4 regions of the Tindallia californiensis genome follow, and region 4 is predicted to be linked to each of the others. Evidence: riboswitches for the same ligand, from Rfam matches in the RefSeq annotation. Region 4 holds a riboswitch; each other region holds the start of a gene.
What was found. A riboswitch is a leader RNA that binds a small molecule or an ion and turns the genes downstream of it on or off. The one in region 4 is predicted to bind cobalamin.
Positions count from the first base shown of each region.

Region 1: another riboswitch for cobalamin. It lies ahead of eutS (ethanolamine utilization microcompartment protein EutS); the one in region 4 lies ahead of BLV55_RS09565 (cob(I)yrinic acid a,c-diamide adenosyltransferase).
Region 2: another riboswitch for cobalamin. It lies ahead of BLV55_RS13745 (ABC transporter substrate-binding protein); the one in region 4 lies ahead of BLV55_RS09565 (cob(I)yrinic acid a,c-diamide adenosyltransferase).
Region 3: another riboswitch for cobalamin. It lies ahead of BLV55_RS12980 (ABC transporter substrate-binding protein); the one in region 4 lies ahead of BLV55_RS09565 (cob(I)yrinic acid a,c-diamide adenosyltransferase).

Region 1 covers NZ_FNPV01000003.1:390,884-398,847, forward strand. The annotation lists gene eutC (ethanolamine ammonia-lyase subunit EutC) at 1-656, opposite strand, end outside; gene BLV55_RS05835 (ethanolamine ammonia-lyase subunit EutB) at 673-2,037, opposite strand; gene eutA (ethanolamine ammonia-lyase reactivating factor EutA) at 2,067-3,503, opposite strand; gene BLV55_RS05845 (sensor histidine kinase) at 3,613-5,031, opposite strand; gene BLV55_RS05850 (ANTAR domain-containing response regulator) at 5,034-5,609, opposite strand; gene BLV55_RS05855 (EutP/PduV family microcompartment system protein) at 5,640-6,062, opposite strand; gene eutS (ethanolamine utilization microcompartment protein EutS) at 6,059-6,406, opposite strand; cobalamin riboswitch at 6,772-6,958, opposite strand; gene BLV55_RS05865 (sigma 54-interacting transcriptional regulator) at 7,070-7,964, opposite strand, start outside.
Region 2 covers NZ_FNPV01000012.1:3,762-11,725, forward strand. The annotation lists gene nhaC (Na+/H+ antiporter NhaC) at 1-357, shown strand, start outside; gene BLV55_RS13725 (amidohydrolase) at 510-1,610, shown strand; gene BLV55_RS13730 (YfcC family protein) at 1,669-3,063, shown strand; gene BLV55_RS13735 (ABC transporter ATP-binding protein) at 3,060-3,878, opposite strand; gene BLV55_RS13740 (FecCD family ABC transporter permease) at 3,875-4,930, opposite strand; gene BLV55_RS13745 (ABC transporter substrate-binding protein) at 4,945-5,913, opposite strand; cobalamin riboswitch at 6,011-6,192, opposite strand; gene BLV55_RS13750 (4Fe-4S binding protein) at 6,469-7,587, opposite strand; gene BLV55_RS13755 (LacI family DNA-binding transcriptional regulator) at 7,598-7,964, opposite strand, start outside.
Region 3 covers NZ_FNPV01000010.1:85,190-93,153, reverse strand. The annotation lists gene BLV55_RS13000 (sensor histidine kinase) at 1-115, shown strand, start outside; gene BLV55_RS12995 (hypothetical protein) at 135-386, shown strand; gene BLV55_RS12990 (type 2 periplasmic-binding domain-containing protein) at 371-940, shown strand; gene BLV55_RS12985 (methyl-accepting chemotaxis protein) at 1,246-3,246, shown strand; cobalamin riboswitch at 3,310-3,501, shown strand; gene BLV55_RS12980 (ABC transporter substrate-binding protein) at 3,651-5,261, shown strand; gene BLV55_RS12975 (ABC transporter permease) at 5,264-6,217, shown strand; gene BLV55_RS12970 (ABC transporter permease) at 6,214-7,050, shown strand; gene BLV55_RS12965 (ABC transporter ATP-binding protein) at 7,066-7,964, shown strand, end outside.
Region 4 covers NZ_FNPV01000006.1:108,146-116,109, forward strand. The annotation lists gene BLV55_RS09540 (S-layer homology domain-containing protein) at 1-1,334, opposite strand, end outside; gene sucD (succinate--CoA ligase subunit alpha) at 1,588-2,520, opposite strand; gene sucC (ADP-forming succinate--CoA ligase subunit beta) at 2,517-3,698, opposite strand; gene BLV55_RS09555 (aspartate-alanine antiporter-like transporter) at 3,717-4,919, opposite strand; gene BLV55_RS09560 (DUF2292 domain-containing protein) at 5,023-5,178, opposite strand; gene BLV55_RS09565 (cob(I)yrinic acid a,c-diamide adenosyltransferase) at 5,243-5,749, opposite strand; cobalamin riboswitch at 6,005-6,198, opposite strand; gene BLV55_RS09570 (L-cysteine desulfidase family protein) at 6,379-7,644, shown strand; gene BLV55_RS09575 (DUF6449 domain-containing protein) at 7,681-7,964, opposite strand, start outside.

The DNA.
Region 1 (7,964 bases), on a different contig from region 4:
TCTGACACCTGATCCATGGATGGCACCCGTCCATATTTAAGGAAAAAGGGTACTCCCATTTGAATGCCTTGATTTTTCAGCCCCATTTCAATGGTTTTCAGAGCATCTACGGCGTTTGTTTCAATAGCTGTTGAAGACAATCCATCCGCTACATACACCTGAACGGTAGGTGGAGTTGCATTAAGCTTTCGTAAGGCTTCTACCGATTCTTCATCCAGTTTTCTTCCTAAGTCTGGTCTGGTCAGATATTCATCTTTATCCGCTACAAGGGTTTGAAGTTTTTGCCATCCATTGGCTTCGATTAATTCATCACAAACATCGGTAAAAACAGCGTCCTGAGCCACCGCATGATCTGCCCGAAACCTTAAATACGTCGGCGTTGTATAACGGGGACCTGCCCGCCAAATACCAACTCTGGCTGGCGTTGACTTTTTATAATTGGCGTAGGCTTCTTTGTTTTCCGGATCAGGAACCACTAAATAGTCTTCTATCCGGTAACCGGTCACGCTGTCTTTTTCCTTAATGGTTTCAGGAATTTCTGTCATTACTGGCTGAACCGGTGCTGAGGAATGACTTTCTTCCCGACCTGGTTCTTTGCTTAACTGATGTTCCCGAATTACTTCTTCAATAATGGATTTTAATTGATTTTCGTTCATTGTTAACACCACCTTTCTATTTCATAAAAATAGATGCATCGCCAGCTCGTTTAGTCAACTTACCGTCTTTAACAATTTCCATTCGTTCCAGCCATTCTCCAAAAGCTTTAATAGGCTTTTTCCCGCTGATACTTCTTAAGCTGTGCGCGTCATGATAACCGGTACATTGGTAGTTAAGCATAATATCATCCCCTGCGGGTATGGCCATAAAGTAGTTGCATCCGGCCATCGTCAGTAATACCGCTAAGTTTTCAATGTCGTTCTGATCTGTTTTCATATGGTTGGTGTAGCATGCATCGACTCCCATTGGCAATCCATGGAGTTTTCCCATAAAGTGATCTTCTAAACCGGCTCGTGTTACTTGTTTGCTGTCATAAAGATATTCCGGTCCAATAAACCCAACCACCGTATTCACCAGAAAAGGCTTGAAATGGCGGGCTAATCCATAGCATCTGGATTCCATGGTTACCTGATCGGTATCATGATGCGCTTCACTGGACAGCTCAGATCCCTGCCCTGTTTCAAAGTAAAAATAGTTTGGCCCGGTGGCTGTACTATGTTTTTTCATTAAGGATTCTGCCTGCCGAAGCGTATCCACCGTAAATCCAAAAGCTTCATTTCCCTTTTGAGATCCAGCAATGGATTGAAACATTAAGTCTGCCGGTGCACCTTTTTCAATGGCTCCCATTTGCGTGGTCACATGGGCCAATACACAGGTTTGTGTCGGTATCTCCCATTTTCTTTTAAACTCATCGAACATTTTCAAAATGTTTCCAACACTTTCTACGGTGTCAATCACCGGATTCAGTCCTAGTACAGCATCTCCCACTCCGTAGGAAACACCTTCCATCAAGGACACCATAATGCCATCTAAATTGTCGGTGGTATGATTTGGCTGCAATCGGAAAGAGAGGGTTCCCGGTTCTCCGATGGTGGTATTGCAATGAGCCGTTACAATCATCTTTTGGGCTCCCAACACCAAATCCATATTGCTCATTAATTTGGTTACCGCTGCAATCATTTCGGAAGTAAGGCCACGAGAAACACGTCGTATCATATCATTGGTCGTGTCTTCATCCAGAATCCATTCTCTCAGATCAGCCACCGTCCACTCCTTAATCTCTTCATAAATGGGCATGCTGAGATCATCGTAAATTAAACGGGTCACTTCATCTTCGTCGTAGGGAACGGACGGGTGATGATACAGGGTTTCTAAGGTCAGCTGGCTTAACACTTCTTTCGCCGCCACTCGTTCGGTCATCGTTTCCGCTATAATTCCTGCCAGTGCATCTCCTGATTTTTCTTCATTGGCTTTTGCCATCACTTCTTTCACACTTTTGAACAGGTACTGCTGTCCAAACAAAGATGTTCCTAATCTCATTCAACCTAACCTCCTATTCTTTTCTTAGCCTAGTAACCAAAAAGTAAGGTTTTGATTACAATCGGCACTACTTGCCCCTGTGCAATGGGAACTCCTATGTCAATATAATCTCCATTGTCCGCATTAATTGAATCGATACAGATCAGCCCTTGCCCTTTGGGAATCATGCTTCGCAGGCAAAGCCCCAGCGACTTACCGAAGTCACTTTCCAGGATTACTACTAAGGGGTGATCCGATCCATTAATTTTTTCACTGACCATGGCGATATCCTTGGCTAAGGCTTGGATTTCATTAAAGCCGTAACCTCGTTGACCTCTGATTCCTAATGCAACCAAAGAGGTATCGCCTTGTTTTTGAATCCACTCCATTTTTTCACTCATTTTTTGCTGTCGATCAGCCGACGGTAATGCTTCTTCTTCCTCATCCAGTTTGATAAGCGGTATATTCTTTAAGGGCAATAATTCTCCGTCATAATGAACCGTACTGCCACTAACATCTGTACTATGATTGCCGGCACCCACCACCGTTGCTCCTATGGTTTCCGAGCCGTAAAGGATCTGATGGTTTGTTTCGGATGCTGACTGAGCAATGGCATTTCCCAAAAGGATGCCTATATCTCCGTATCTCAACCAGTCGTCTTCCTCAGGGTTTGCAGAGGCTACGCAATCAGCAACGCCGCCAGATAAAAAAGCTTTGTCAATGGAATGGTTTTTTCTTAAACCATGATCTGTAATAAGTAGTTCTTGTATAGGAGAACGGGTGTCAGCATTCATAATTTCTACGATGGTTTCGGCCATTCCCTGACAAAATTGCTTTAAGGCTGTCATCGAAGGTCTTTTTCCTAAAGCTATTTCTAAGCCTAAATGTTTGATCAGAGCCTCCGCCTTTTGAGAAGTATAGGTAATGTGTTGATCTTCTGAAAATTGAATAAGCCTTCCACCAATGTCATAACAAGCCGTATCGATTAATTTTCCATTTTGAAATACAGCTACATTGGTTGTCCCTCCTCCAATATCAAGATTCATTACCGTTGCATTGTGTTCTTTTGAGTAATCACAGGCTCCAGAACCCTTTCCGGCCAACACGCCTTCCAAATCTGGCCCGGCTGTGGCTACTACAAAATCTCCGGCAAAGCCACTGAGCATGGTAAGTACCTGCTCCGCATTTTCTTTTCTTGCTGTCTCTCCGGTGATGATAATGGCTCCTGTATCTACTTCCTCCGGTTTCATTTTTCCTTGTTGATATTCCTTAGCAACGATGTCTTTCAATGCAGCTGCATCAATCACCTCAGCACTGATTAGTGGAGTAAAATATATTTCACTACGATAGATCACTTCCTTATGGGTAATTTGAACGGTAGGAACGGTCCAGGCAGCCGCTGTATTTTCTACGGTTATCCTGGAAAAAACCAATTGAGTCGTGCTGGTACCGACATCGATCCCAACACTTTTTAGCTGTTGTGCCACCGCAAAATCTCCTTTGCAAAAAAATAACGTTAAAAAACTCTCTTGCTGTTCAAGAGTTTTTTAACGTCTTTGTTAAAATACATTCAGTATACATCATTGTATGCTGTTGTTATTCACTTGTCATCTTAAAGTCAAACATTGCCTTTGTTCCCCCTTCTGTGGAAACAAGGGTAAATCGGCCTTTTAGCTTTTCTTCCACCATGCTTTTAACAATACTTAGACCTAAGCTGCCGGAAGTACTGGTTTCGGCATCAAATCCAAAGCCATCATCTCTTACCACCACGCTGGAATACATAATACCCTTTTCAATATTGATCTCTATAAGGCCTTTTTCACGTTCCCGAAAAGCATATTTCATGCTATTCTGAACCAGTTCATTGACAATCAGCGCTACCGTTGTTGCTAAGTCAGAACTTACTTGAAACCGACTGCCTGTAATCTTCAAGGATATCTCACAGTCCTCTTCCAGAGATCCAAAGGTATTAGATACGGCCCGTTCGATGATGGTACGAAGATCTACTTCGTCTACCCCGCTCTGAGCCAGAATTTCATGGGTAGCTGAAATGCTTATCACCCTGCTGATGCTGTCTTCCAAGGCTTGTTTTGCCTTTTGCGAGTCTGTTCGTCTGGACTGAAGCCTTAACAGACTGGCGATGGTCTGTAGATTATTTTTCACACGATGATGAATTTCTTTCATTGCCACAGACTTGGTAATCAATTTTCTTTCAATGTTTTTCTCTTCTGTGATGTCTTTCACAATCATTAATAAGCCACTGAAGTGATCCTTCTCATCTGATAAGGGAGCATATTTCACTTCCATCATCATATCTCCCCGCTTAATTTCCGAGGTTTTCAGATGGATTGTCTCCGCCAACTCCTTAAACCGACTTCCATCCAGAGCCAGATTATCAAAAGGAATACCTACCAGTTCTTCCTGATACCCTAAATAGCGGTACATCCGTGTTGCCACCGGGTTCATTTTCTGTGAAATGCCTTTGCCATTAAAGACAACAATTCCATCGTTCAGATAAGGCTGTAGTAAAATATCTTCCTGTAAGGTGTCCACCAAGGTCTCCGTTAGCTGTTCCGTGGTTTCCGTCAACATTTTCATCTGAGCATTTTCTTTTTCAGCCTGAGAAATGTCATTTTCCATAATTAAGCAGCCAATGGTCTCCTTTGCTTCATTAAAGATAGGTACCACATGTTGTCTTACCCGTTGTTCTTCTTGTGTGATCGCTCTTAAATCTCTGGTGGGCATGCCTATTTCCAATGTTCGGATCGCTGCCGGTTCATGATGTCGGTATGCCAGTTCACCTACTACCGACCTCTGGTAGTTGGATTTTCCCTGACTTGGTTTCGCTTCCGCCACCACCACTGCCACCCCGGCTTCCCTGGTCATTACATCGATAAAGATGTCTCCACCAGACAAGTCGGCCATCAGTTGCAATTGTTCCGCTACTTTTTCCAGTTGTATGATATCGTTTTCATTTAAACAGGTATGGGTTTCACATAATTGTCTTAGTTTCATATTCATCCTTCTATGCTCATTAAAATAGTACTTGCTATTTCTTGCATGCTGCAACGTTTGTCCATGCTCATTTTTCGAATATAATTATAGGCGGCTTCTTCTGACATCTCATTTTGTGACATTAAGGCACTTTTTGCCCGATCCACCAATACTCTTGCTTCCAAACGTCTGGCCGTCTTTTCATGAGCTTTCTTAATGTCTTCAATTTCTCTTCCTCTATGCATCGCAATTTCTGCCGCCGGCAAGAGCGATTCTTTTGTCACTGGCTTTACAACATAGGACAAGACTCCCGCCTGCTTTGCCTTTTCTATGAAGGATTCGCTGCTGTAAGCAGTCAATAACAATACAGCTCCTGCTAAATTTTCCTGCGTTATTTTTTTTGCCGCAGTAATCCCATCCAGAAGAGGCATTTTCACATCCAGAATTGCCAGATCCGGTCTTTGCTTTTTACATATTTCCACAGCATCAAATCCATCCGAAGCTTTGCCTACCACATCGTAGCCTGCTTCTTGCAGCATTTCTGCTACATCCATTCTTGTAATCGGTTCATCGTCAGCAATGACTATCCTCTTACTCATATTAACCTCCGATTTGTTGGGTGATTGTTTTTAAAGGATCTCGGCAACCTGCCCTATCCCTGCACCGGAATAGGCACTTACCTGATAAACAGTGGTTACTCCTGCTTTTCTCAGCCAACCTTCAGAGCGAACTACATCTGCTTCCGAATGATCCGTCTTGGTGATAATTCCCACTACTGATTGATTAAACATGCTGGCAAACTGTGGCGGAAAGTAGTTGTCTCTGGAGGTACTATCATGCACAAAAGCGACTATTTTCGCATCAAAAGATAAGGTAACAATGGCATGATAATATCGTGGATTTTCCAGGTATTCACCTGGAGTGTCGATAATTTTCGGGTGATATTCTACGGCTTGGGTTTTTCGATACACCATTTCGTCATTGGAAAGTCGTTGAATTAAAGTGGTTTTACCTGATCCCTGAGTTCCAACCAGTATCATTGATTTTTTCATGAGCGAGTCATGACGGTGGTTGTGAAGTGAAGTACTTGCCCCAACATGTGAAGTACCTCCTGAATCGCTTCTTCCACGCTTCCTACATCGCCCACTAACACTAGAGATCCGCTAAATCGATCTAAAAACCCTATGCGTACATCAGACGCTTTGGTAGCTACATCACCAGCAATGATCGCCCCCTCGCTCGGTGTAATGGTCAGAATTCCCACGGCACCTGTCTCACTTTCCACTAAACCCAGTTTCTGACATACATCTTCTCTTGGATTTGCAATTAAATGAGCTAATGTCACTTGTTTGCCAGGCACATATTCCTGTACCATTCTTTGCTTTTCATCCTGCATAACGACGCCCCCTACACTAAAAAAGCTCGCAGTCCTCCCTTTGTAACGAAAAAAGGAAACTACAAGCTTCATCGCTTATTATGTTCGTACGCCGTTGTACTGTTTTTGATTATAGCACGACAAAAAGCATTATTCAACCAATTTTTTTGATTTCTCGAAAAAATTGATCAGATAACGCACCCATCCGCTGTTTAGTCACATTGATACATAACTTCTTTCCTTACTCTTGAGCCTAATATATTGAACATAAAAAATCTCTCCAGTCCCACTGAAGAGATTTAAGTAATTAATTTCACCATCACAAACAAGACAAAACGGCTTGTTTGTTTCACATATCACTTATCCCCTTCCTATCTCCCGTAGGAACTTCGGAGTCTTACATGGCAGGTCTCCTGGCTCTGCTTCTCCGTCTTCTGTATCCTTCCCATTGCCTGTGACAACAGTGGTAATTACAGAGACTCAGCATTACAGTGGCGGGACCGCGGAGGAATTACACCTCTCTTCCCTTTTCAACCATTTGAAAAAATGGTCACCATACAAGTATTATTTAGTTGTTCCCATCTTATCATGAAGCGGACCCACCGTCAAGCCAGCCTTTTGCCAGTTTCTTTGTTTTCGAAAGATGTGCCCGAGGCGACAGATCCCAGGACGGTCTTAGGCTGATTAATCGATTCCATATTTCCTAAGTTTTTCATAGAAATTAGATCGTGATACCCTCAATAGATTGGCTGCTTTTGTTCGATTATTATTAGTGCTCTTCAAAGCATTGAGAATGGTTTCCTTTTCTACTTTTTCCAACAAATTTTCCAGAGGCTGCACTTCATTGGCCAAAGGATTAATATTTTCATTTTTCCATAAGTGCAGCGGCACATGTTTCTCTCTGATCTGACTCCCCTCCACCATATTGAGCAGCCTTTCCAATAAATTTTCCAGTTCCCGAACGTTGCCAGGCCATTTATATTCGCATAAAACTTTCATCGCTTCTTTGCTAACGGTTTTAAGCGGTAATTGGTACTTTTTCGTCAGCTTATCCATCAGATACTCTACTAACAAAGGAATATCCTCCGGTCTTTCTCTTAAAGAAGGCACCGTAAAAGTCAGGACATTGATGCGATGGTATAGATCCTCCCGAAAATTTCCTTTCTTGATTTCTTCCTGCAAATCTTTGTTCGTTGCCGTAATAATTTTGACATCCAAAGGAATGGTCTGCTGCCCACCTACCCGTTGTACTTCTTTATCCTGAATAACCTGCAATAGTTTGGCTTGCATGGCAGGACTCATATCAGCAATTTCGTCGAGAAAAATAGTTCCTCGGTCTGCCTGCTGAAATTTACCCGTGCTGCCACCTTTTCTGGCTCCTGTAAAGGCACCTTCCTCATAACCGAAGAGTTCCGCTTCAATCAACTCTTTTGGAATCGCACTGCAGTTAATATGAACAAAGGCTTCATTGCGTCGTTCCCCACAAAGGTGAATGTTATTGGCAATATAGGTTTTTCCCGTTCCACTTTCTCCTAACAGCAAGACATTGGAATTTGTTTTTGACGCATTGACAATAAAA
Region 2 (7,964 bases), on a different contig from region 4:
AGGGTAAAAAGCATCCCCGGTTTAATCGGTCTTACCATCGCAACTTGCATTGGTAGTAACGCTACCATGCCAGAGCAGTACATTGCTATTGTGGTTCCGGGAAGAATGTATGCTCCTGCCTACAAAGAAAAAGGACTCCATCCCAAAACCTTGTCTAACGCCCTAGAATCTTCAGGAACTTTAACTTCTGCCTTAATTCCATGGAATACCTGCGGGGTGTTTATCTATAGTGTGTTGGGCGTAGCCACCTTAGATTACGCAAAATGGGCGGTATTTAATTACACGACGCCGATCGTTGTATTTGCTTTATCTTTCACCGGTTATACGGTAGCAAAATTAGATTCCAATAAGTCTTAGTTTGCTTCATAATCACCGAATTCAATACAAAAACCCTTCGCTTTCTATCTATAACCTATATATGACGAAAGCAGTCCACTCCTTCGCCTTACCAAGCGAAGGAGTTTCAGTATAAAAAAAGACAACCTTCCATTAGAAAGGAGCAACAGGAAATGACAGTATCAATAGACGCTTACGCAAAAAAGGTGTACCAACAAATTCACTCTACTCCAGAAGTAGGCTTTGAAGAGCATAAAACCTCTCGCTTCATCGCCGAAGAGCTAAAAAAAATGAATTACCAAGTACTTGAAAATGTTGGAGGCACAGGTGTCATAGGTATTCTTGACAGTGGAAAAGCTGGCCCTGTCTTTGGATTAAGAGCGGATATGGATGCCTTAGCCTTCGAAAAAAACAAAATAAAGTATGTTTTTCATGCCTGTGGTCATGACGCACATTCCGCTATAGTGTTGGCAACTGCAAAAAAAGTCAGCGAACAGGGCATTAAACAAGGGAAACTCTATTTGGTTTTTCAACAGGCTGAAGAAAAGTTGGGAGCTAACCAAATGATCGACAGTGGCCAATTAGACGAATTGGAGGAACTGGTAGGCATTCATCTCAGACCTATCCAGGAATGCCGCCTTGGCCAGGCAACACCTGCACTGTACCATGGTTCAAGCAAAAGAGTGGATGTTCAAGTAAAAGGCTTGAACGCTCATGGTGCCAGACCACACTTAGGGATCAACGCGGTTGACGCCAGTGTTATGCTGACAAATGCTATCAATTGCATCAAAGCAGACCCAGACGTATCTCATTCTATTAAAGTAACTCGTTTGAACGCTGGAGGTGATACCTTTAATACCATTCCCGATAAAGCAACTTTAACAATGGATATCAGGGCACAAACTAATGAAGTAATGGAATCGATTCTTGAAAAAGTGAAGCTAGCTGTTGAGCATAGCGGAAAGCATTTAGGAGGTGTCGGAGAAATTACCAGTATTAATGGTTCTCCAGCCGCTGAATATGACGCCCATATGGTCGCTTTGGCTAAAAATGCTATCATGGAAGAATTAGGAGAATCTTTAGAAGCAATCAGCACACCAGGAGCAGAAGATTTTCATTTTTATACGCAACGCTTAGGGGTCAAAACGGCCTATATCGGTCTTGGCGCTGATCTCTCACCAGGGTTACATCATCCAGAAATGAACTTTCATCAGGATGCTTTGATCAATGGCGTCAACTTATTATTTAATATGACAAGAAAAAAACTAATGTAATCAAGCAAAATCAAATGCCATTATATTTCATATTTCATACCAAAAAGGAGTGTCTGTAATGACCGCCAAAGAAAAAACTCACAAGAAATTTCAGGTGCCTCATACCTATACATTAATTATGATTTTTGTCATCTTTGCCGCCTTGTCTACTTATATTATTCCCGCAGGCGAATACACCATGACAGAAGACGAAACGCTGGGGATTACCTTAATCGATCCCGATAGTTTTGCATTCGTTGAGAAAAATCCAGTTGGACTTTTTACATTCCTTACTTCTATTCACCAAGGAATGGTAAATGGCGCTAATGTTATTTTTCTAGTGTTTCTGGTGGGTGGCTTTTTTCAGGTAATTAATGATACCGGAGCCTTAGATGCAGGAATCCGTGCTGCTATTGAAAAACTTCAGGGAAAAGAGTTGATGGTGATCCCTTTCATTATGCTTATCATGGCTATCTTGGGCATGTTAGGCATTGTCATCAATGCGGTTATTGCCTTTATTCCAATAGGCGTAGTATTAGCAAAACGGCTTAAACTAGACCCTCTCGTCGGTATGGCCATTATGTACCTGGGAGCTTACTCCGGCTTCGCCATGACTCCTATGGGACCTTTCAACACAGCTATCGCACAAGAAATTGCTGGAGTACCTATTTTCTCTGGTTTCGGCTATAGAACGACTGTGATGGTGGTCGTATTCATCGCTACCGTTATTTACGTCATGCATTATGCTAAAAAAATACGGGTAAACCCAGAAAAAAGCATCCTGGGCCAAGTAGATTTCGAAGTCAGCCAAACCGCTGAAGACATTCATTTCAACTTCTCTCATGCTATTATTCTAACAACTTTAGCTATTGGCTTTGCAGGATATGCTTATGGCTCAACCAGCCTTGGATGGGGACTAGATTACCTCAGTGGTATTATGCTCGGTGTCGCTTTAATTACAGGTGTTGTAGCAAAAATACATCCAGACGAAATGGCAAAATCTTTTATCAAAGGAGCTCAATCCATGGTGTTTGGTGCTCTGGTCATCGGGTTTGCCTCTTCCATCACTATTTTGTTAACGGATGGACGAATTATTCATACGATTATCCACGGAATGTCTATTCCTCTAGGAGCCGTAGGGCCTATTTTTTCATCGATAGGCATGTTTTTAGCCAATCTTCTGTTCAACTTTTTCGTACCATCCGGTTCTGGCCAGGCTTATGTGGTCATGCCCCTTCTTTCACCCATGGCTGATGTTGTGGGAGTATCTCGACAAGTAGCTGTATCAGCTTTTCAATATGGTGACGGGATTTCAAATATTATCATCCCTACATCCGGCGTTTTAATGGGCGCCATAGGAGTTGCTAAAATCCCTTACGAAAAATGGTTAAAATTTGTTATGCCTATTTTCGGTATATGGACTGGAATCGCTGTATTATCTATTGGATTTGCAACCTTGATCGGCTGGAGTTAAAGCAAAGCCCCTTCTGCAAAAGCAGCGGGGGTTTTTCTTTTGGATTTAGATCCAAGACCGAGAAAGTAAATATGAATACTTCCCGTAAAGGGATTGTTGCTTACTTTGTTTTCTACCTGAAAAATATCCCTAATGACATGTTCCTGCAGTACCTGCTCCGGACTTCCAAAGCTTTTAATGGTTCCTTGATGCAAAAGAATGATTTTATCACAATAGCTAGAAGCAATGTTTAAGTCATGAATGGCGGATAAAATACTAATATCCAGTTCTGAAATAATTTCCATGACTTCTATTTGGTATTTAATATCTAGATGATTTGTCGGTTCATCAAGAATTAACAACTCTGGCTTTTGCGTTAAACTTCTGGCAAACAAGACCCGTTGTTTTTCTCCACCGGACAAGGTCGTAAAGCTTCTGTTGGAAAATGCTTTCATCCCCACTTTTTCAATCATTTCATCGACAATCATGTAATCCGCCCGAGAATAGTTTTCGAAGGTTTTTTTATGCGGAGCTCTTCCCATTGCCACCATTTCTCGAACCGTAAAATCAAAATCAATGGTAGATTCCTGTTTTAATACCGCCATCTTCTTTGCGGTTTCTTTTTCTGACAAGGTACTGATATCCTGATGATCCATCAAAATAGTTCCTTTATCTGGACGCAGTGTTTTATAAATGGTTTTTAATAAGGTGGATTTTCCGCTCCCGTTTGGACCAACGATCCCGATAATTTCTTTGTTTTCTACTGCAAAACTAATGTCTTCAATAATTGGCGATCCATCGATTGATAGTGACAGGTCTTTTACAGAAACCATCATTTAGAGCCACCTCCAAAGGAGTAGTCATTCTTTCTAAGCAGCCAGATAAAAAATGGCCCTCCAAATAAGGCCGTAATGGTGCCTATAGGCATTTCTTCCGGCGCAAACAAGGTTCTAGCCAGCACATCTGCCCATATAAGAAACACAGCACCTAACAATGCCGATAAAGGAAGTACTTTTTTATGATCCGCTCCCACTAAGAAACGGGTTACATGAGGCACCATTAACCCTACAAACCCTATAGCACCACTAATTGCCACCATAATTCCTGTTGTCAGGGCCGTCACCACTAATAGCATTTTGCTAAGTTGATGGGTATTCACTCCAAGAGTGATAGCTGTTTCTTCCCCCATTAACAAAATATTAAGCATTCTGGATTGGTAAAAAAGAAAAAGAAAGGTACCGATAACGGCTATCAAAGGAATCCATAAATGAGACCATTTAGTACCACCTAAACTTCCCATCATCCAAAAGAGCGCATTGCGGATTCCTTCTTCTCTTGGTGCTGTCATAATAATAATATTCGTTAGTGCATTTAACATGGCCGAAAGAGCTATTCCAGACAAGATAAGCCGAACAGGCAATACTTTTCCTTTTACTTGCGCCAGCATAAAAATAAACAGAACCGCCGCAAGAGCTCCTGCAAAGGCAGCAAAAGAAATCGCCATTTGTCCGAAAAACCGGAAGAATCCTAATACAATCACTAAGGTTGCGCCAACGGAGGCTCCGGAAGACACGCCTAAAATATAGGGATCTGCCAACGAATTTCTCAGAAGCGCCTGCATAGTAACTCCTGACAGCGACAGTCCGGCACCAACGATGGCTGCCAGAAGAACTCTCGGAAACCGAATATCCCATACAATGTGTTTTTGCGCTGTTGTCCAGTCTTCTTCCAGCAATGGTTCCAACACCGCGAACTGACTAAAGGCAATTTCCCACACGGTTCGAAACCCAATAGAGACGGGTCCAATAGCTACAGCCAAGGTAACGGAACCCACCAATAAGACCAAAAACAATATCGATAATTTTGGCATCGAAATCGATTTTTTCATCTAGACAGCTCCCTTTAAAACTGTTCTGGATAGAACCCTTCAGCTAATATCCGAAGGGCATCTACATTGCGCGGACCCTCAAAAACACTGGGAAGTGGCAGGATGACAAAACGTTGGTTTTTCACAGCATCCACCTCCTGCATAAAGGGGTTAGTAAGCAGTTCATCGATTTTCTCTTCTGCCGTTTCATCTCCATAGTCATTGATCACAATAACTTCTGGATTGCGGTCTACGACTTCTTCCCAATTAACACTTCCCCAGTTATTGGCAATGTCATCAAAAATATTTTTACCACCAGCCATTTCAATCAGGGTTGTTTGCAGGGATTGTCCCGCCGTAAATACCGCGTCTCCACCCATATCAAAAACAAGAACTTTCACCGGTTCTTCTATTTCTCCCAATTGTTGCTGAATCGTTTTCATCTCCTGTTGCATTTCACTGACAATAGCAATTGCTTTTTCTTCCACATCAAAAATCCTGCCCAAGTTCAGAAAGTCTTCATAGACATCATCCATGGTTGCTCCATTTACCAAGGTTCCTTTTACCGCATAGGCATGAATTCCATAGGTTTCCATTTCGTTCACAGAAGCTGTTCCATTTGCACCAAAGGCACTGTCACGCCCATATACAAAGTCCGGCTCAGCGCCTAACAAAACTTCCATAGAGGGATATCTTTCGGCTAACACAGGGATACGGTCAAAATCATCCTTGAATTCCGGCAGGATTTCAGCGTTGTTAAAAGCCGTTCCTACAATACGGTCTCCCAAGCCTAAGGTAAATAATATTTCGGTTGTATGAACATTCATACTGACAATTCGCTCTGGCACTTCGGTAATGCTTAAGGTTCTATTAAAATTTTGGATCGTCACCGGTTGATAATCCGTTATTGTTTCTTTGGAGTCCGTTTGAACTTCTCCTTTTCCGCACCCTATAAAAAGCAGGATTCCCATCATTAGTAACAGAGACAGCCATTTTTTCTTCATTTTCATTCTCCTTTTTTAGGGCATTAAAAAAAGCCCCTTAATTATTAAGAGACTTCCCATCTTAGTTCTCTTTACCTACTTTCCCCTTGTCGCTTTACGCATGTTTTCATTTAAGGCAGGTCTCCTGGCTTGCGTTTCTTCCTCCTCCCAGCCTTCCCAAATTTCTTCAGTGGCATCTTAGGGATTCGTCTTCGCTTACAGTGGCGGGTCCGCGCCGGACTATAACCGGTCTTTCCTATTCTCCTCCTTTTAAGAGGCACCTTAAGGATTTATAATTTATTTATCTATTCATCCTATCATAGGAAGATTATGAAAACAAGCTATTTCTTATCTTTAACGAAGTCGATCATCCAGCACTACCTTATTCCTTCCGGATTTTTTCGCTTCGCAAAGAGCTCCATCTGTCAAATGACATGATTGCCTTCAAATTGCCGGTTCAGAATGTCAGTGGGGACGGGGACAACTCAGCCTGAGGTAACTCAACCCGTCCTTACTGTTCTGTTCCGAACCGTCCCTTTGTGTTCTTGCCTTCCCCTGTGTGTGTAGAAAGTGATGTTACCCATAATTTAAGGAAATTCGATGTTCCGGACAGACACTAGCACACAGTCCGCAACCTGCACATTTTTCTGTATTCACCGTATAAGAAAGGTCGTTATGTATGATAGCTCTGTTCAAACAAGCCGATTTGCAATGGCCCATACAATGATTGCAGTCTTCCTTTTCCTTTATAAAAGCTACTAATGGTTCTTTCGGAATCTCTTCAAAGGACAACAAGGATTCTAGTGCCTTTCCCCGAACTTCATCCAAGCTCTCAATATTCAGGTTTTTCATAAGGTCTTCCAGTTCCTTCAGAATGGTTTTCAGGTGGCTGTACCCATGAATCATCAATGAACTGCACAACTGAACCGTGACGGCACCAAGCATGGAAAACTCCAAAACATGTTCTCCCTTACTCACGCCTCCGACCCCAGAAACAGGCAGATTAGTTGCCTGTACCATCGAAGCCAAAGCCGCAAAAGCGATAGGACGTATTCCTTCCCCAGAATATCCACCATAGGTAGGCAGCAAGGCTTTTCTTGTATAAAGATCTACTCCGGGGATAGCCCTCACCGTATCGATGCCACTTAACGCCGCTGCACCACCCCGCTTAGCCTCTCTGGCCAGTTTTCCGATATTTAACACATTGGCAGAAAGTTTTACTATCACTGGAATATTCACGCTTTCTGTTAATGCTTTAGTAAACACATAAAGTCCTTCAGGAGAATCAACAATCCCGTCAATGCCTTCTCCATGAGGTGAAAAAAGGCTCATTTCAATTGCATCCACTCCGTAGGATTCAACTTTTTTACCAATGTAGGTTATTTCAGAGGCTGAATGCCCTAAAATGCTTCCTATCACCACAGCTCCCCGATCCTTAGCATAAGTAATTTCCTGCTCCCATTTTTCCAAAGAATAGTCGCTGTATAATTCAATATTGTACAGACCTTTTTCTTTATACATTACCCTGGGCTTCACATTAGGGCGAATCTCGTTTACGATGGTTTTTGTAACAACCGCACCTGCTCCTTGTTCCATAGCCTTTACCATTCCTTCACCAGTACCGGTTAAAGGGCCTGCAGATACGATTAAGGGGTTGTTTAAGTTCAAACCAATAAATTTCGTTCTAAGGTCCATAACGTCCCTCCTAATTGAATATTTCTTGTAAACGATCGTCCTGACCACAGGATCTTCGTATTTTCAACTTTGGTTGCAAATAAATTTCCGGCTGAGCTTCTTCTGTTTTCCTTCCGTCCTGAAGATTCTCAAACAATAATCTAGCCGCCATTAATCCCATTTTATGCACTGGCTGAGAAACGGTAGTAAGTTTTGGTTCTACATAAGCGGTGGGTTTAATATCATCAAAACCCATCACCGCTACTTTATGGGGAATAGAAATTCCTTTTCGTTTAAGGGCTTCCATTGCTCCAATGGCCATCAGATCATTCCCTGCAAAAATAGCCTGAGGCATTTCCTCTTTGCTTAATAACTTATTAGTGGCAATAGACCCCCCT
Region 3 (7,964 bases), on a different contig from region 4:
AAGCATTGTTTATAATCTGGTGCATCACAAACTAAACGGAGAGCTCCATTTCAGCAGTGAGCCTGATCAGGGAGTTTTATTTGCTATTCTCCTTCCTAAACAACAACCATCCTAATAACCAGGAGGTGTCTTAAATGTTACGAAAAAGTGCTTTTATGATAGTTTTTCTCAGTGTTATGGTTATCCTTTTCCTAGGGTGTAACAATGCTCAGCATGAGCCCTCTCCAGAAAAAGTATCGGATAAAAAGCTTCCCAAGCACCATCGGCCTACCTTCCATCTGATCACAGCCGATCTGCCACCTTTTTGCATCGAAGCGACGAATAGCGGGATCCTTGTTGATTTAGCCAGAGAAGTGGCAAAAAAGCAGAAATGGATTTTCTGGTAGAATTCCAACCTTGGTCAAGAGCCCAGGAAAGCGTCAGCGAAGGGAAAAATCTTTTCATTCTACCTTTAGGCAGAATCGATGAAAGAGAAGAGCATTTTGTATGGATCAGCGAAATCATTGATTACGATATTTCGTTTCTTTCAACGGATGGTGTTTCTCATACGCTGGAAAGTGCAAAATCCTTGGAAAATGTGATGGTGCAGCAAGGGACCACCTTCGAAGAATTTCTGTTCGCTAATGGTTTTACGAATGTATGTGGATCACCCGATACCAAGGCTAACGCTGAGATGCTTTACAATGATAGAGGTCAAGCCTGGTTGATTCCTGAATGGGAAGGACTCTGGATTTGGAATCACAAAGGATTTGATCAGGAAATTAACCTTGGGCCGCCGGTTATGAACACTATTGCATGGCTGGCCGCCTCAAAAGACAGCGATCCAGCTTTGATTGATACTGTTTCCACTGCATTAGAAGAAGTGCTGGAAGAAAACCTGTTGGAAGCTATTGTGGCGACCTATACTCAGCCCAACGAAGAATCCGAGGAACAGGAATAAGGTGTCTCACAATCCTCTCTCCCACCTCTTGTCAACCCATGGATCTTTCACGTGAACCGAGAAAAAAATGATCGATAAAGGACCCCTGCAATTTTATCCAGCATCCGCCAAAATTACGTTATCCTTAAAAAAAGGTACTAAAAGTTCCTATATCCGGAACTCTTAGTGCCTTTTTTTATTGACGCTTCTGTCCCTATTTGCTATGATAAGAAATTGGAGTGTATCTCCAACAAATAAGCAAGAAAAGAGGTGAACTTTTTCATCCATCCATTCTAATACAGTGAAGACAGACAGGAGGCATCATAATGAAGTTTAAAGGTAAATTAACAGCGGTCCTTTTAATTGCGTTTGCTGTAATGATTGCTGCTACTTCTATGATTGGTTATTTTAATGCACGAAATATTTTAGAAGAAGGTGTTTATGCCGATGGAGAAGCTGAGGCAGAGTCTCTGGTACAGTATATTGAAGCCTGGCTCGGACAAAAGGTAGCTTCTGTAGCTACTTTAGCCGGAATCGTAGAAGATCCTTTTATCATGGACAGATTATTGGAAGAGACTCTGGAGTCCGATTACTTAAAACCTACAGGTTTTGATGAGGACATGGTGCATTACTACCTGGGTTTTGTGGATGGCACCTTTATTACCGGTAGTGGCTGGGTTCCACCGGAGGACTATGACATGACCCACAGGCTTTGGTATATGGAAGCAAAGCAAACAGGTAAACCAAGCGTTACAGAAGTATATCAAGATTTGAATACCGATCAATATATGGTTTCTGCCACAGCACCCTTTTATGATAGCAACCAACAGTTTACCGGTGCCGCTGTCAGTGATATTTATTTAGATACATTAACCCAAACCATTGCTGAAGTAGAGATAGGCGAATCTGGTTATGGTTTTCTCGTTTCCCAAGATGGAACGGTTCTAACCCATCCTTCTGAGGAATTAATCAACACCAATTTTAATGATCATTCTTTTTTTGACACCATCTATCAGGAAGCCGTAGAAAAAGAAAGAGGTGTCCAGCATTACCGGGAAGGCGGCATGAATAAAATTCTTTTTCATCAAAAGGTAGCTTCTACTGGCTGGGTTTTGGGGGTTGTTCTTGATGAAGACGAGGTCTACCAGCCACTAATTAGTCTTCGGAATCAGTATATGCTTATTGGCGGTCTGGGAATGCTACTTGTCATCCTGCTGTCTGTCGGCATTGCACAAAAAACCGTAGCTCCTATTAAACATATTTCTCAAGCAATGGACCGACTAGCTCAGTATGATCTAACAGAAAATCAAGCTCATGCAAATGATTCCTTTCAGAACCGAACAGATGAGATTGGCGATATGACCCGCTCCTTGATCACCCTGCAGGAAAATTTTGCAAAGTTGGTAAAAGACATCAAAGGTCATTCCCAACAATTGGCTACTTCAGCAGAGGAATTGACAGCTACCAGCCAACAGTCTTCCACCGCTTCCCAGGAAGTGGCAAAAACCATTGAAGAAATCGCCAAAGGTGCAACAGATCAGGCGCAAAATGTGGAAACGGCTGTACAGAATGTAACTGAAATGGAAAATTCCCTCACCCAAAATAAGGAATATGTGCTTTCCGTTAAAAATATTACCGAAGAAATCCAACAACAAAAGGATAAAGGCATCGACGTAATGGATAAGCTGTCCGCCACCATGGATCGAAGCGGTCAGTTGATAGGCGTCATGAGCGAAGCCGTTCAAAGCAACCAGGCCAGTGCCGATAAAATCGATAATGCCAGCAGCATGATTCAGGCCATTGCCGATCAGACCAATTTACTGGCACTAAACGCTGCCATCGAAGCCGCCAGAGCCGGTGAGCAGGGTCGAGGATTTGCGGTGGTTGCTGAAGAAATCCGAAAACTGGCGGAAGAGTCAAACACCTTTACTGGCGAAATCAAAGGCATCATTGAAGAACTTAAAGAAAAATCCCAGACAGCCGTGCAGGCAATGGGTGAAATCAATGAAGCACTGAGTATCGAAAGAGTTAGTAAAGACGAAACCGAAACACAGTTTTCTAACATTGCCGATGCCGTAGAAAAAGCCGGTATCCTGGTAGAGAAACTGACAGCCTCTAGCAATACCATCGAAACCAACAAAGATCATCTGGTTCAGATTATGGAAAATCTATCGGCTATTTCAGAAGAAAATGCAGCGGGAACAGAAGAAGCTTCTGCTTCCGTCGAAGAACAAACCGCTTCTATGGAAGAAATTTCCAGTGCCACAGAGGTCTTATCTGATATGGCCGCCAAAATGGATACCGCCATGTGGGTATTTAAGCTGTAAGCATCCGCTTAAATACCTGGCCGCCAGTTCCATCCCGTTGACAGGATCTTTCATAAAGGGTACACTATTATCATCTTTTCAGGTGCCCTTATCCTCAACAGGATACAAGGGAGAATAGGAAAACTGGTGAAAAACCAGTGCGGACTCACCACTGTAAGCGAAGACGAATCCCTAAAGTGTCACTGGAGAAATCTGGGAAGACTGGGAGGAGAATGATGCGCGAGCCAGGAGACCTGCCTTGAAAAAGACGACGCAGAACCTTTGCGTTTTTTTTAGGAAGACTTAAGATGAGAAAGTCTCTTAGTAGCCATGCTAAGGGGCTTTTTTGATGCCCTTAGCATGTAGTAGCATCCTCCATCTCCACTCTTAAAAAGAGAAAAAAAGACGAAAGAAGGGAATGTACCATGATGAAACAAAGAAAAGAAATATTATGGACCGTGATGTTTCTCGGGCTTATGAGCTTTTTACTCTTAGCCGGATGCCATGGCGGATCAACGGATGCTGATTCGGATACCTCACAGGAAGTTGAACTCACTCAGGAAGTTGAAAAGGATCTCTATGAAAAAGAGGTTGTGTTGGCTGGTCCAAGAGATGTCGCCCCAGGTCCGGAGGATGCTTTTTACATGAGCTCCATTTTATCCGTATGGGAACCTCTGGTAGCCATCGGACCCGATCAGCAACCAGCTCCTAAGCTGGCAACCCATTGGGAACGCAACGAAGATGCTACGGAATGGATTTTTCACCTAAAGGAAGGTGTCACTTTTCATGACGGTCATTCTTTTGACGCGGATGCGGTCATTGCCAATTATGATCGCTATTCAAACATGCATGGAAAAAGTTCCTCCTTCTACACCTTCCATTTCGATGCTGTATATCCCCATTTTGAATCCATCGAAAAAATAGAGGACCATCAGGTGAAAATGATTTTCTCAGAACCTTTTGCCTTGCTTCCTTATAATATGGCTAATTTTGGCAGTGCCATGTATAGTCCGGATTCCTTTGACGAAACAACGGATTTTACGACGATTGCTCAGGGAACAGGTCCTTTCAGGCTGGTGGAACATGAAAGGAACCAATATGTAAAGCTGGAAGCCAACGAAGATTATTATGGCGAAAAAGCTCAGGTGAAAAATATTCAAATTCGAATTATTCCAGATCCACAGACTCGATTTGCTGCCTTAAAAGCCGAAGAAATCATGGGCGTTTTAGATTTGGGCGCTTTAACACCAGAATTAACCAAACAGTTATTGGACGATGATCGTTTTGCCCTTTCTTACCAGCCATCAACCATTTCTCATTACTTGTCTTGTAATGGAACACGGTTTCCTTTTAATGATCCGAAGATGAAAAAAGCCCTTAGTTTAGCCATTGACCGAGAACTGCTGGTGCAAGAGTTTTATAACGGTTATCCAGAACCTACCGTCAACATTCTCAACGCCGCTTCTCCCTTTGCTAAACCCATTTCTCCAGTCTATGATCCAGAAAAAGCCAAGACCTTGGTCACAGAAGTCCTTGGTGATCAAACACCGGAACTTGAAATTATTGTTCCTTCCTGGGCCTTAGACCGGTACCCTTATAAAGAACAGGCGGAATACCTGCAATCCGTCTTATCGGAACTTGGCTTGCCTTCCAGCATCAGCATCATGGATGGTGCCGCTTTTCGAGAGCGTCAGTCACAGGGAGACTTTGATATCTCTTTGCATATTCAAGGATTGCCAGATCTAAACCCAATGACCATTTTTAACCGATTTATGCACAGTGAAGGAAGTACCAATATTGCTTATAGTTTGGGTTTTTCCAATGAACGTGTAGATGAATTGCTGGCTCAGCTAGCTGTTGAAACAGAGCTGGATCTCATCAAAGAAGCCGTTAATGAATTACAAACCATTTCTGCCGAAGATATTTCCACCCTGCCGATGTTTCATGATGTAACCTTGGCACCGCATCATAAATCCCTTAAAAATTATGAAGCTACCGTTTATGGAGTGGATTTACCCGGCATTTCCTGGAGATAGCCATGACCTATGCCCTTCCTTATGCTTTGAAAAAAATAGTATTGGCCCTGCCGGTTTTAATCGGAGTTTCGGTAATTGCCTTCCTGCTGGGCGTGGTCGCTTTAGGTGACCCGGCCCGGGAGGCTTTAAGTGCCGACGGAGTGAGTACCCCTACTCAGGAGGAAATTGACGTAAAAAGAATAGAACTGGGCCTTGACCAGTCATTAGGCAAACAATACCAGCAATGGATCGGGGGGATTCTTCAGGGAGATCTTGGTACCTCTTTTATGACGAACATCCCCATTGCTGAAGAATTCCGGGATCGACTGCCTAAAACCTTGGCCTTGTCCATTTCAGCCCTTCTCCTGGTCATCTTTCTTTCGATTCCTTTGGCGGTTCTCATGGCCGTCTATCAACATAGCTGGTTTGACCATATAGGCAGGCTCTTCAGCCTGCTTCTCATTTCAACCCCCGGATTTTTGGCCGCCATTCTGCTCATGATGTTCTTTTCTGTTCATCTGCGTTGGCTGCCTACCAGTGGCTATGGGACATTTTCCCACTTGATCATTCCTTCCTTGGTACTAGCTTTCGGAACCAGTGGGGTGATTATGCGTGTCAATCGGGCAACCTTACTGGAAGTGTTGCATAAAAATTATATCTTAAATGCCCATGCCAAAGGACTAACCAAAGCTTTTGTGCTTTACCGGCATGCTTTACGAAATTCTCTACTTCCTGTCATAACCATTATTGGCAACTATTTTGGTAGTATCCTCGGTGGATCCGCCATTGTAGAAACCATTTTTGCCATTCCCGGTGTTGGCCGTTATGCCATAGAAGGGATTATGAGCATGGACTATCCTGTGATTCAGGCCTATGTCCTTTTTACTGGTGTAGTTTATGTCCTTTTTAACCTGTTGATTGATCTTTCCTATATCCTCATTGATCCACGAATTCGCCTTGGTGGTGATCAAGGATGAAGCAAAACACCTTTGGAAAATGGATGAATTCTTTGGGAATCCTTTTTCTCCTTTTACTCATTCTGATGAGCATCACCGCTGAATGGATTGCTCCTTACGATCCGGTACAAGTGGATATGAGTAATCGCTTACAACCTCCTTCGAAGGAGCATCTGATGGGTACAGATGCCATGGGACGGGATGTGCTTAGCCGCATTATTTATGGCGGCAGAACTTCTATGATTTTAGCCACCGTCGCTTCCAGTGGCACCATGATCATTGGTTTGTTTTTTGGAATTCTTGGTGGTTATTTTGGTAAATGGCTGGACGAAATCATTCAGATTTTTGTAAAGATTTTTCAGAGTTTGCCTCCTCTAAGCTTTATGCTGGCTATTGCTGGCATATTAGGACCCGGCTTCCAGAGTATCTTAATCGCCAGCTTAATTGTTTCCTGGGCCGACTTTTCTAGAGTGGTGCGAGCTGAAATCTTAAAAATACGAGAAGAAAGTTTTGTGGAAGGTCTTCGAGTCCTTGGTGCTGGTCATGGGTATATTATTTTCAGGCATATCCTGCCCACCATTATTGGCCCTTTTATGGTGCTTTTTACCGCTCAGGTCGGCCGAACCATTATTGCGATTGCCTCTTTAAGCTATCTGGGTTTAGGCCTTCAACCACCTCAGCCAGACTGGGGTGTCATGATCTTTGATGCAAAAACCTATATGCGTACCGACCCTCATCTGATGTACTTTCCTGGCATTTTTATCATTGGATTTTGCTTCTCTGTCAATCTGTTGGGCGATGCACTTCGAGACTTTTTTGATACCTCCGAAAGAAAGGATCAACCCTTTCTTTAGAAAGGCTGAGATCTGATGAATAACCGTATTGACGTAAACCATCTACAGGTGGCATTTCAAACAAAAGAAGGGCTGGTAAAAGCCGTTAACCATTTATCCATGTCTTTCGAAAAAGGCAGCGTCACCGCAATGATAGGTGAAACAGGCAGCGGAAAATCCGTGCTGGGACTTTCCCTTCTTCAACTACTGCCTGAGAATAGCCTGGTTTCCGGCGAAGCTTTCTATGAAAACCAAAACCTTCTTATGATGAAAGCTTCTGAAATTCGAAAAATACGAGGACAAAAAATAGCTCTTATTCCTCAAAATCCTGATACCTCCCTGAACCCACTTCTCAAGATCAAAAGACAGCTTCGGGAAGTAGTAGCTGGGAAGCATCGCCAAAATCTTAAAGCTGGTATCCTTGAAGAACTAAAACGATATCATTTCACAGATCCGGAAAGAGTGGCGGATGCTTACCCTTTTCAGCTAAGCGGTGGAATGAAGCAACGAATTTTAGCCGCCGCCGCAACCATCCGACAACCAGAATTTATCATTGCCGACGAGCCTACCAAAGGCTTAGATGTACTGCTTCGCCATGAGGTATATCATATTTTCCAGCAAATGAAGCAAGATACCCATATCGGCTTTTTACTGATTACCCATGACCTGATTTTTGCCAATCATATTGCCGACCATCTGCTGGTTTTATATGCTGGCGAAATCGTGGAATCCGGACGGACACAGGATCTTTTTTCCCAACCCTTTCATCCTTATACAAAAGGATTTATTGAAGCCCAACCTTATAAAACATTGACACCCATTCCCGGCATGCCACCCAGTTTAATCCATTTACCGACAGGATGTGCTTTTCACCCTCGATGTCCACACAAAAAGCCTCTGTGCCAACAGGAAAAACCACCGTTATTTTCTGTAAA
Region 4 (7,964 bases):
TCACCTTCCAACGACAAAGCGATAGAGCCAAGTTCCTGATAAACAACATTGCTTTCGTTATGCTTTTCTTCAAGTGTTATTTCAATAGGTTCTGGAGCTAGATATCCAGGAATTTCTTTTGGTACAAAGGTGATCGTATTTCCTATTCGGAAATAGTTTTCTCCCAAGGATTCTGTAAAATTATAGTCCCTAAAATTCCCCGTACTGGTTCTATAATCTTTCAAGTAGCGTTGGTTACCCACTACCAGACTCCAGCTTTCATCGCATACAGCATGCTTTTCCTGACCTGTAATCCCTTCCGTTTCCTTGATGCTTTTCCCCTGTTCATCTACATAATGAATCGTCAGAGAAGCAGGATTAACAATTCCTTGAGTATTTAAGTCTGTTGCATCCCCATTATTATAAATCTTTGTATATCGCTGGATTCCATCCTCTTTCTTTGTATTGCTCCGCCAGAAAATTCTTCCATTGGATGGAAAATCCTTCACACTATCAGGCAAAATAATTTCGTCCAGGGCATTGAAGGTAAATGCCTGCTGTCCAATTTCTTCAAGTCCCAAAGATAACGTCACATGCTCCAGTTCATTATCCTTAAAAGCCATAGCTCCTATTTCTTTTAAGGATTCAGGAAGGTGAATTTCTTTCAACTTATTGCCTTCAAAAGCATCCTCTCCAATTTTTACCAAATGATCAGAGAAGGTAATTTCTTTAATCTGATTCCCCCAGAACCCTCGTTTCTCTACTGTTTTCAAGGTGTTAGGCAATTTCAGTTCTTCAATCAAGTTCCCCTGAAATGCCCATGGACCTACTTCTTCAAGCCCTTCTGGTAGCACAAGTGTTTTAATCTGACTATTAATACTTCCGCCAAAAGAAGAGAAGTGAAAAGCTTTTTCACCTATTTTTTTCACATCCACTCCGTTAATAGTAGATGGTATGATTAGCTCTTCTGGTGGATTTTTTCCTCGATATCCTAAAATAATTCCTTTTTCTTCATCAAACTCAAATTCATCATTGCTTTGCATTTTTATTTGTTCTACTTCTTCTGTCTCTTCTGTTTCTTTCGCTTCCTCATAAGCTGCATCTTCCTGTTTTTCTTCTGGCTTTTCTTCCTTTGTATCCAGATGTTTCCTATCACTCTGATCATCCGAATCATTCGTTTCAGGGATTTGATCCACCTCTTGGTAAACCTTTTCCGTAACTGTTGTTTTCGTTGATTCAGTGTGTTTCTCCACCAAATCTTTTTCCGCCCATGCTACAAATGGACTAAACAAAGGTAGTACCATACTTAAGGTTACTAGCAACGCAATACGTTGCTTCCATGCCATTTTTGACATTCTTATGCCTCCCTTTCTTTTGCTGTTCTTTCTTTCCCTTATCCTTGCACCGCTTCCTACATCCGCCCCTTTCCTCTATGTAATTCAGATGATGCTATATATAAAAAACCAGAGGTAGCTAGTAAACTCATTTCTATCCGAAAAGGCAACACCGCTTATCTCCTCTTTTAAGAAGGAATTTTCGATGCTAATCATCGGATACATGAGTTCTTAGCTACCTCTGGTTTTCCAGTCAGTAGAAACTATTTTGTTTTTATTTTAAGGCTTTCGAAATTTTATGCTGATAGGATTCAAATTCGTCGACCCATAGATTTTCTTTTTTTAACGCTTCTACTAAAGTTTTTCCAATACTGGTAGGTTTTTCTGCCATATAAATACCGGCTTTTTTCATGGCTTCTATTTTTTCTTTGGCCGTTCCTTTTCCTGCTGATATAATGGCTCCGGCATGGCCCATCCTTTTTCCGGGAGGTGCGGTTTCTCCGCTAATAAAGCCTACCACCGGTTTCTTCATATGCTCGCTGATCCAGGCGGCGGCTTTTTCTTCGGCATTGCCTCCAATTTCACCAATCATCACTACGGCATCTGTCTCCTCATCCTGTTGAAAAGCCTGTAGTACATCAATGAAGTCGGTACCATGAATCGGGTCGCCGCCAATGCCCACGGCAGTTGACTGCCCGATACCTCTTTGAGATAACTGGTGGACCGCTTCGTAAGTCAAGGTTCCAGATCGGGAAACAACGCCGATTCTTCCTTTTCGATGAATGTAGCCAGGCATAATGCCAATTTTGCAAGCTTCCGGCGTGATAATTCCCGGGCAGTTGGGTCCAATCAGCCGGGTTCTTTTGCCTTCCATATATTTTTTCACTTTTACCATATCCAATACCGGTATATGTTCTGTAATGCATACCACTAGGTCCAAAGAAGCATCCACAGCTTCCATGATGGCATCGGCGGCATAGGGAGCCGGTACGTAGATCACGCTCACATTGGCACTGGTTCTTTCCACCGCTTTTCGCACCGTATGAAACACAGGTATTCCCAACAGTGCCTGACCTTCTTTCCCAGGACTGACTCCGGCCACGATGGTGCTGCCATATTCCTGCATCAGCTGGGCATGATACTGGGCTGTTTTTCCGGTAATGCCCTGAATAAGGATTCTTGATGTTTCATTTACCCAGATGCTCATTGAACCGCACCTCCTTTTTTCTTTACCAGTTCCACGATTTTTTTTGCGCCTTCGTCCATATTCATCACCGTATGAATGGAAAGAGTCGATGCTTCCAGGAGTTTTCTTCCTTCCTTAACATTAGTCCCTTCCAGCCGAATCACCAAAGGTACCTGAAGGTTTATTTCTTTGATGGCATTCATAACTCCTTCTGCAATAATATCGCAGCGCATAATGCCTCCAAAAATATTGACAAAAATGCCCTCCACCTTGGAGTCTGATAAGATAATCTTAAAAGCTTCGGTGACTTTTTCCTCCGTAGCACTACCACCTACATCCAGAAAATTTGCCGGATCCCCGCCATAGTATTTGATGATATCCATGGTCGCCATGGCCAGGCCGGCGCCATTCACCATGCATCCAATATTGCCGTCCAGCGAAATATAGGAAAGATCGTACGCCGCTGCTTTGGTTTCTTTTTCATCTTCTTCATTCTGATCCCGGAAGGACAATAGATGGGGCTGACGAAAAAGAGCGTTTTCGTCAAAGCTTAACTTTGCATCTAAGGCCATCATGCCACCGTCTTTTGTCGTGACCAGAGGATTTATTTCAGCCATGGAGCAATCTTCTTCTATATAGCACCGATAAAGATTTTTTAAGATAGACAAAGCTTCCGAAACCTGCTCCAAAGGGATTTTGATAGCATCACATAACCGCCGGGCCTGAAAATCCGCTAGACCTATAGCCGGATCAATGAGTTCACGGTGAATCCGTTCCGGAGTTTCAGCGGCTACGGCTTCAATATCCGTTCCTCCTTCTTCAGAAGCAATGATCATTACCTGGGATGCTTCCCGATCCAAGGTTACAGCTACATAATATTCTTTTAGGATATCGCAGCCTTCTTCAATCAACAGGGTTTTTACTTCTCGGCCTTCCGGTCCGGTCTGATGAGTGACCAGCTTTTTTCCCAATAAGGATTCCGCTGCTTGTTTCACCTCTTTAAGGCTGTTTACCACTTTCACTCCGCCAGCCTTTCCCCTACCGCCAGCATGAATTTGTGCTTTCACAACGGCCATATCCGTTTGAATGTTCCAGCCTGATTCTTCCGCCTCTTCTGCTGTGTGAACCGCAAATCCACGGGGTACAGCTATGTTGTATTTCTTTAAGATGGATTTTGCCTGATATTCATGAATGTTCATCGCTAAGCCTCCGTTCTTTTATCGATATAAAATATTGGTATATAGAATCATCAGCAATAGTGCAAAGGGGTAAGCCGCTCCGTAGCCCACGGTTACTTCATCGCTTTCAAACGCATCAATGGAAGCAGCAAGTCCCGGTGTACTGGTCATTCCACCACAAATTCCTCCTACAAGATAAACCGTAGGAAGCTTTAATAAATGCTTTCCTACCAGATATCCGACCAATATACTGACTACGGCCGTCATAGTTCCCACCCATAATAAGGAAACTCCGACCTCCTTCAGCATGTGCAGTGCCTGATACCCATAATTAAGCCCTACGATAGCTAAAAACAAGTTTAAAGAGGTGTCACGCAAAACCCCCAGTTGGCTATCTTCCATCAGGAAAATAAAAGGACCCAATTTTTTCTTGTCGCCCAGCAGCAAAGCACTTATTAAAACACCACCCGTCGTCCCTAAGGAAAAGGTACCCAAAAATGATCCCATATAAAAAGAAATATTTCCAAGGATGATGCCGGTCACGCAAACGAAGGAAAAAGATGCTATACAAAAACATCCTTCAGCTCTCTGACCTTTTTCAATGCTCTCGCTCTCTTCCTTGCTCATTTTTGCTTCTGTTCTTTCCTGGTTTATGTCATTTTTTCTGCTTCTCTTATGATTTCGATAAATTAGTTGCACAAAGATAACCGCCGCCATAATACCGGGGATATAGGCAATAGAGTAACCAAGGCCAACCATGGATTGCTCTCCACCACCTTCAACTCCTGTTATTTCAAGGGCCGTTGCTAAGCCAGGCGAACTGGTCAACGCTCCTACATACGTACCAAGAATGGCCGTTCTCAAGGTTGGATACATAAAATTCATAAAAAAATAGCTGGCGGATGCCCCGGCTGTTGTGATGGCTAACGCCAATAGTAAAAATTGATATCCATATTGGCGAATCACCAGCCGAATATGTTTTGCTGCCATTAAGCCAACGGAAGCAATAAAAATCATCAAGCTTAAATGAAACAGCGAACCTGGTATCAGTTGCCCGTTTTCTGGAACCAATTGAACCGCTGCTATTTTCAGATAGCTGATGAGTGGATAACTGATCAGTATCCCCGCAAATAGCACGGCTGAACTACCTAACTTTACTTCTTTCACTTCTATTTGACCCATCAAATGACCTGCCAGTACACATATCCCAATCAAAAGAAAGGGATTAGCAACGATTTCCATCACACTCAACAACCTCACCCTTCTTTCTTTGTCTTAAGGCAAGCTAAAGAACACCAGAGATCGGCCCGATTATCCTTTTCCAAATCTCCGGCGTTCCGACCATTCATAGTTTCATGGATTTTTTCCAGTCTTCGATGCGAATGGCATGACCATCCTGAATAATCAGTCGCATTTCTCCATGCTGGGTTTCCCGTATCAGCTGTAACAATTTGGCCTCCCGATGAGTCAATTTTTCTAATGATGTTATTCTTTCTGCCAACGAACTCAACCTCCCCACCTAATCCTTTACCATCCAGCAAATCCATTATCGGCTACTAAGCCCTTTAACAGCCTTCTTCTTTCACTGCCAATGCAAACAGGGTATCCGACAGTCGATTCACATACCGCAGCAAACAGTCATTAATCTCTTCTTCCCGCATTAACCAGATAATTCGTCGCTCAAGACGGCGGCATACGGTTCTGGCAACGTGAAGATGTGCCGAGGAAAGGGTTTCTCCAGGCACTACAAAGGTTAAGGGTTTTTCTAACTGGCCCATATAACGGTCAATCAGCTCTTCTTGTTTTTTCACCTGTTCCTCTGTTATGGTATCCCTCATTTTTTCCGGATTTCGGGTTGCCAGTTCACCACCTAGGATAAACAATGCTTGTTGAATTTCTTTTAAGATTTCTTTGACTTCCTGATCTTTTACAGTGGCCCGAGCCACGCCCAGAAAACTGCTCAGCTCATCGACGGTTCCATAACATTCCACCCGACACTCGTCTTTGGTTACTCGCTGACCATCCCATAAACTGGTTTCTCCCTGATCGCCACCCCGCGTATAAATTTTCATCTTTCCTTCCTCCCTTCTGCTTCTTTTGACACTTTTTATTTTATGCTTCTCTTTCCCTTTTTATTTCCTTGCTTTCTGCACTCTGCAGAGACAGGCCTTCCACTTTCTTTCCAGAAACGCAGACATAAAAAAACTCCTCCAGATTCCGGGAGAAGTGTTTATTGAACTATTGTTATCATTAGTCATCAGTTAAGAACAACCAGAAAAACAAGGTTTTTCGGATGCTTCCTATTCTCCTTCTCATCTCCCGTGAGAAATATGGAGCATTTCATGGCAGGTCTCCTGGCTCAGCTTCATCGCACATCAGTCTCCTTCCCATTGTTGTGTTTCAACAGTGGATATGACTAATAGCTCTGCATTACAGTGGCGGGACCGCGTGGGCTTTTCACCCATCTTCCCTTTTAATCTGTTCTCGTAATCAAACAGACACCATCAAATGTTATTAAATTGTCTTGTTACAAAAGTATCATATCATATTCAAAATGGGCAATCAAGCACTATTCTTGTTTTCCATTTTTCCTCTTTTTTCCCTTTTTTCAAGGATTTCCCACCAGTTTCGGTAATATTTGTTGACAGCTTACAAAAATTATATAAGAATAGAGGATGAACGAGAAAAGGAGGGTTTTCCATTGAAGGATTTATATATTCAGGTATTAGAAGAAGAACTGGTACCGGCATTAGGCTGTACGGAACCAATTGCTATTGCCTATGCCGCCGCCAAAGCCCGGGAAGTGTTAGGACAGATGCCGGAGTCTATGATTGTTGAATGCAGTGGAAACGTCATTAAAAATGTAAAAGGCGTCACCGTACCGATGACACCGGGTATGAAAGGCATTGAAACCAGTGCCATTCTTGGAGCTGTTGGGGGAGAAGCGTCACGAAAGCTGGAAGTATTGACTTTGGTTACGGATGAGCATATTCAGGAAACAAAAGAGAAGCTGGAAAAGAAGATATGCCAGGTGGAGCTGGCCGAAGGGGTGGAAGGACTCTACATTAAAGTTCTCCTTCGTACTGGACAGGAAGAAGCCAGTGTTACCTTAAAGGACTGTCACACCGGTATTATTGAAATCACTAAAAACCAACAGGTTCTTCCACAGGAATCTACGATAGATGTCAATGCCACTCAAAACCAACAGGTGGATCGAAGTTTTTTAAGCATTCAAGGGATCTATGATTATATCCGTCAGGTAGATGCGGAAAAACTAAAGCCCGTCTTGGAGGATCAGGTCACTATGAACCGAGCCATTGCCGAAGATGGTCTTGCCAATCCTTATGGTGCCAATGTGGGCAAAACCCTGTTGGAACTTTATGGAGATGCGGTGGATAACAAAGCAAAAGCCTATGCCGCTTCCGGTTCGGATGCTCGAATGAGTGGATGTTCCAAGCCAGTGGTCATTAATTCCGGTAGTGGAAATCAAGGGCTAACCGTCTCTTTACCCGTCATTGTTTTTGCTGAATACCTGGAAGTACCGGAAGAAACTCTGTATCGAGCCCTGGCACTCAGTAATCTGATCTCTATTCATATCAAAACCGGCATTGGCAAATTATCTGCTTTTTGTGGTGCGGTCAGTGCTTCTTGTGGTGCCACAGCGGCTATTGCCTATTTACATCAGGCATCTTTTCCTGTCATTGCCAGATCCATTGCCAACACCTTGGCAAATACCTCCGGCATTGTCTGCGATGGTGCAAAAGCTTCCTGTGCCGCTAAAATCGCTTCTTCTGTGGATGCGGCTATCCTGTCCTTCCGCTTAGCAGAAAAAGATCAGTATTTTGAAGCCGGTGACGGTCTTTTAAAGGAAGATATTGAAGAGACCATCCGCAGTGTTTGCCGGATGGCCAAAATTGGAATGAAAGAAACAGATGTCGAGATCCTGAAGATCATGATTGAATCCTGATCTTCAGGATTTTTTTAGCTCTTTTACTTTATTGCTTTATTGAAGGTAAATAAATTCTGGTAAATTCCCTGATTCAAAGGTTCCCATAAATAGCTGGTTATCAAATTCGTCAAAGAAACCGACCACATACACCGGAAAATGGTCATCCCGCCGCCAGAAAGGATCATAGCGGGTTAAGCTTTCTTTAATCTCTTCCTTCTCTTTGGTGATAATGCCATTCCCTACTTCCATAAAACCATTTCTATCCATCAGTTCCCATTCTTCTTCATTTTGCACCATCTGAACCGATACTTGATAAATATCCTCCGGCACTACGGTAA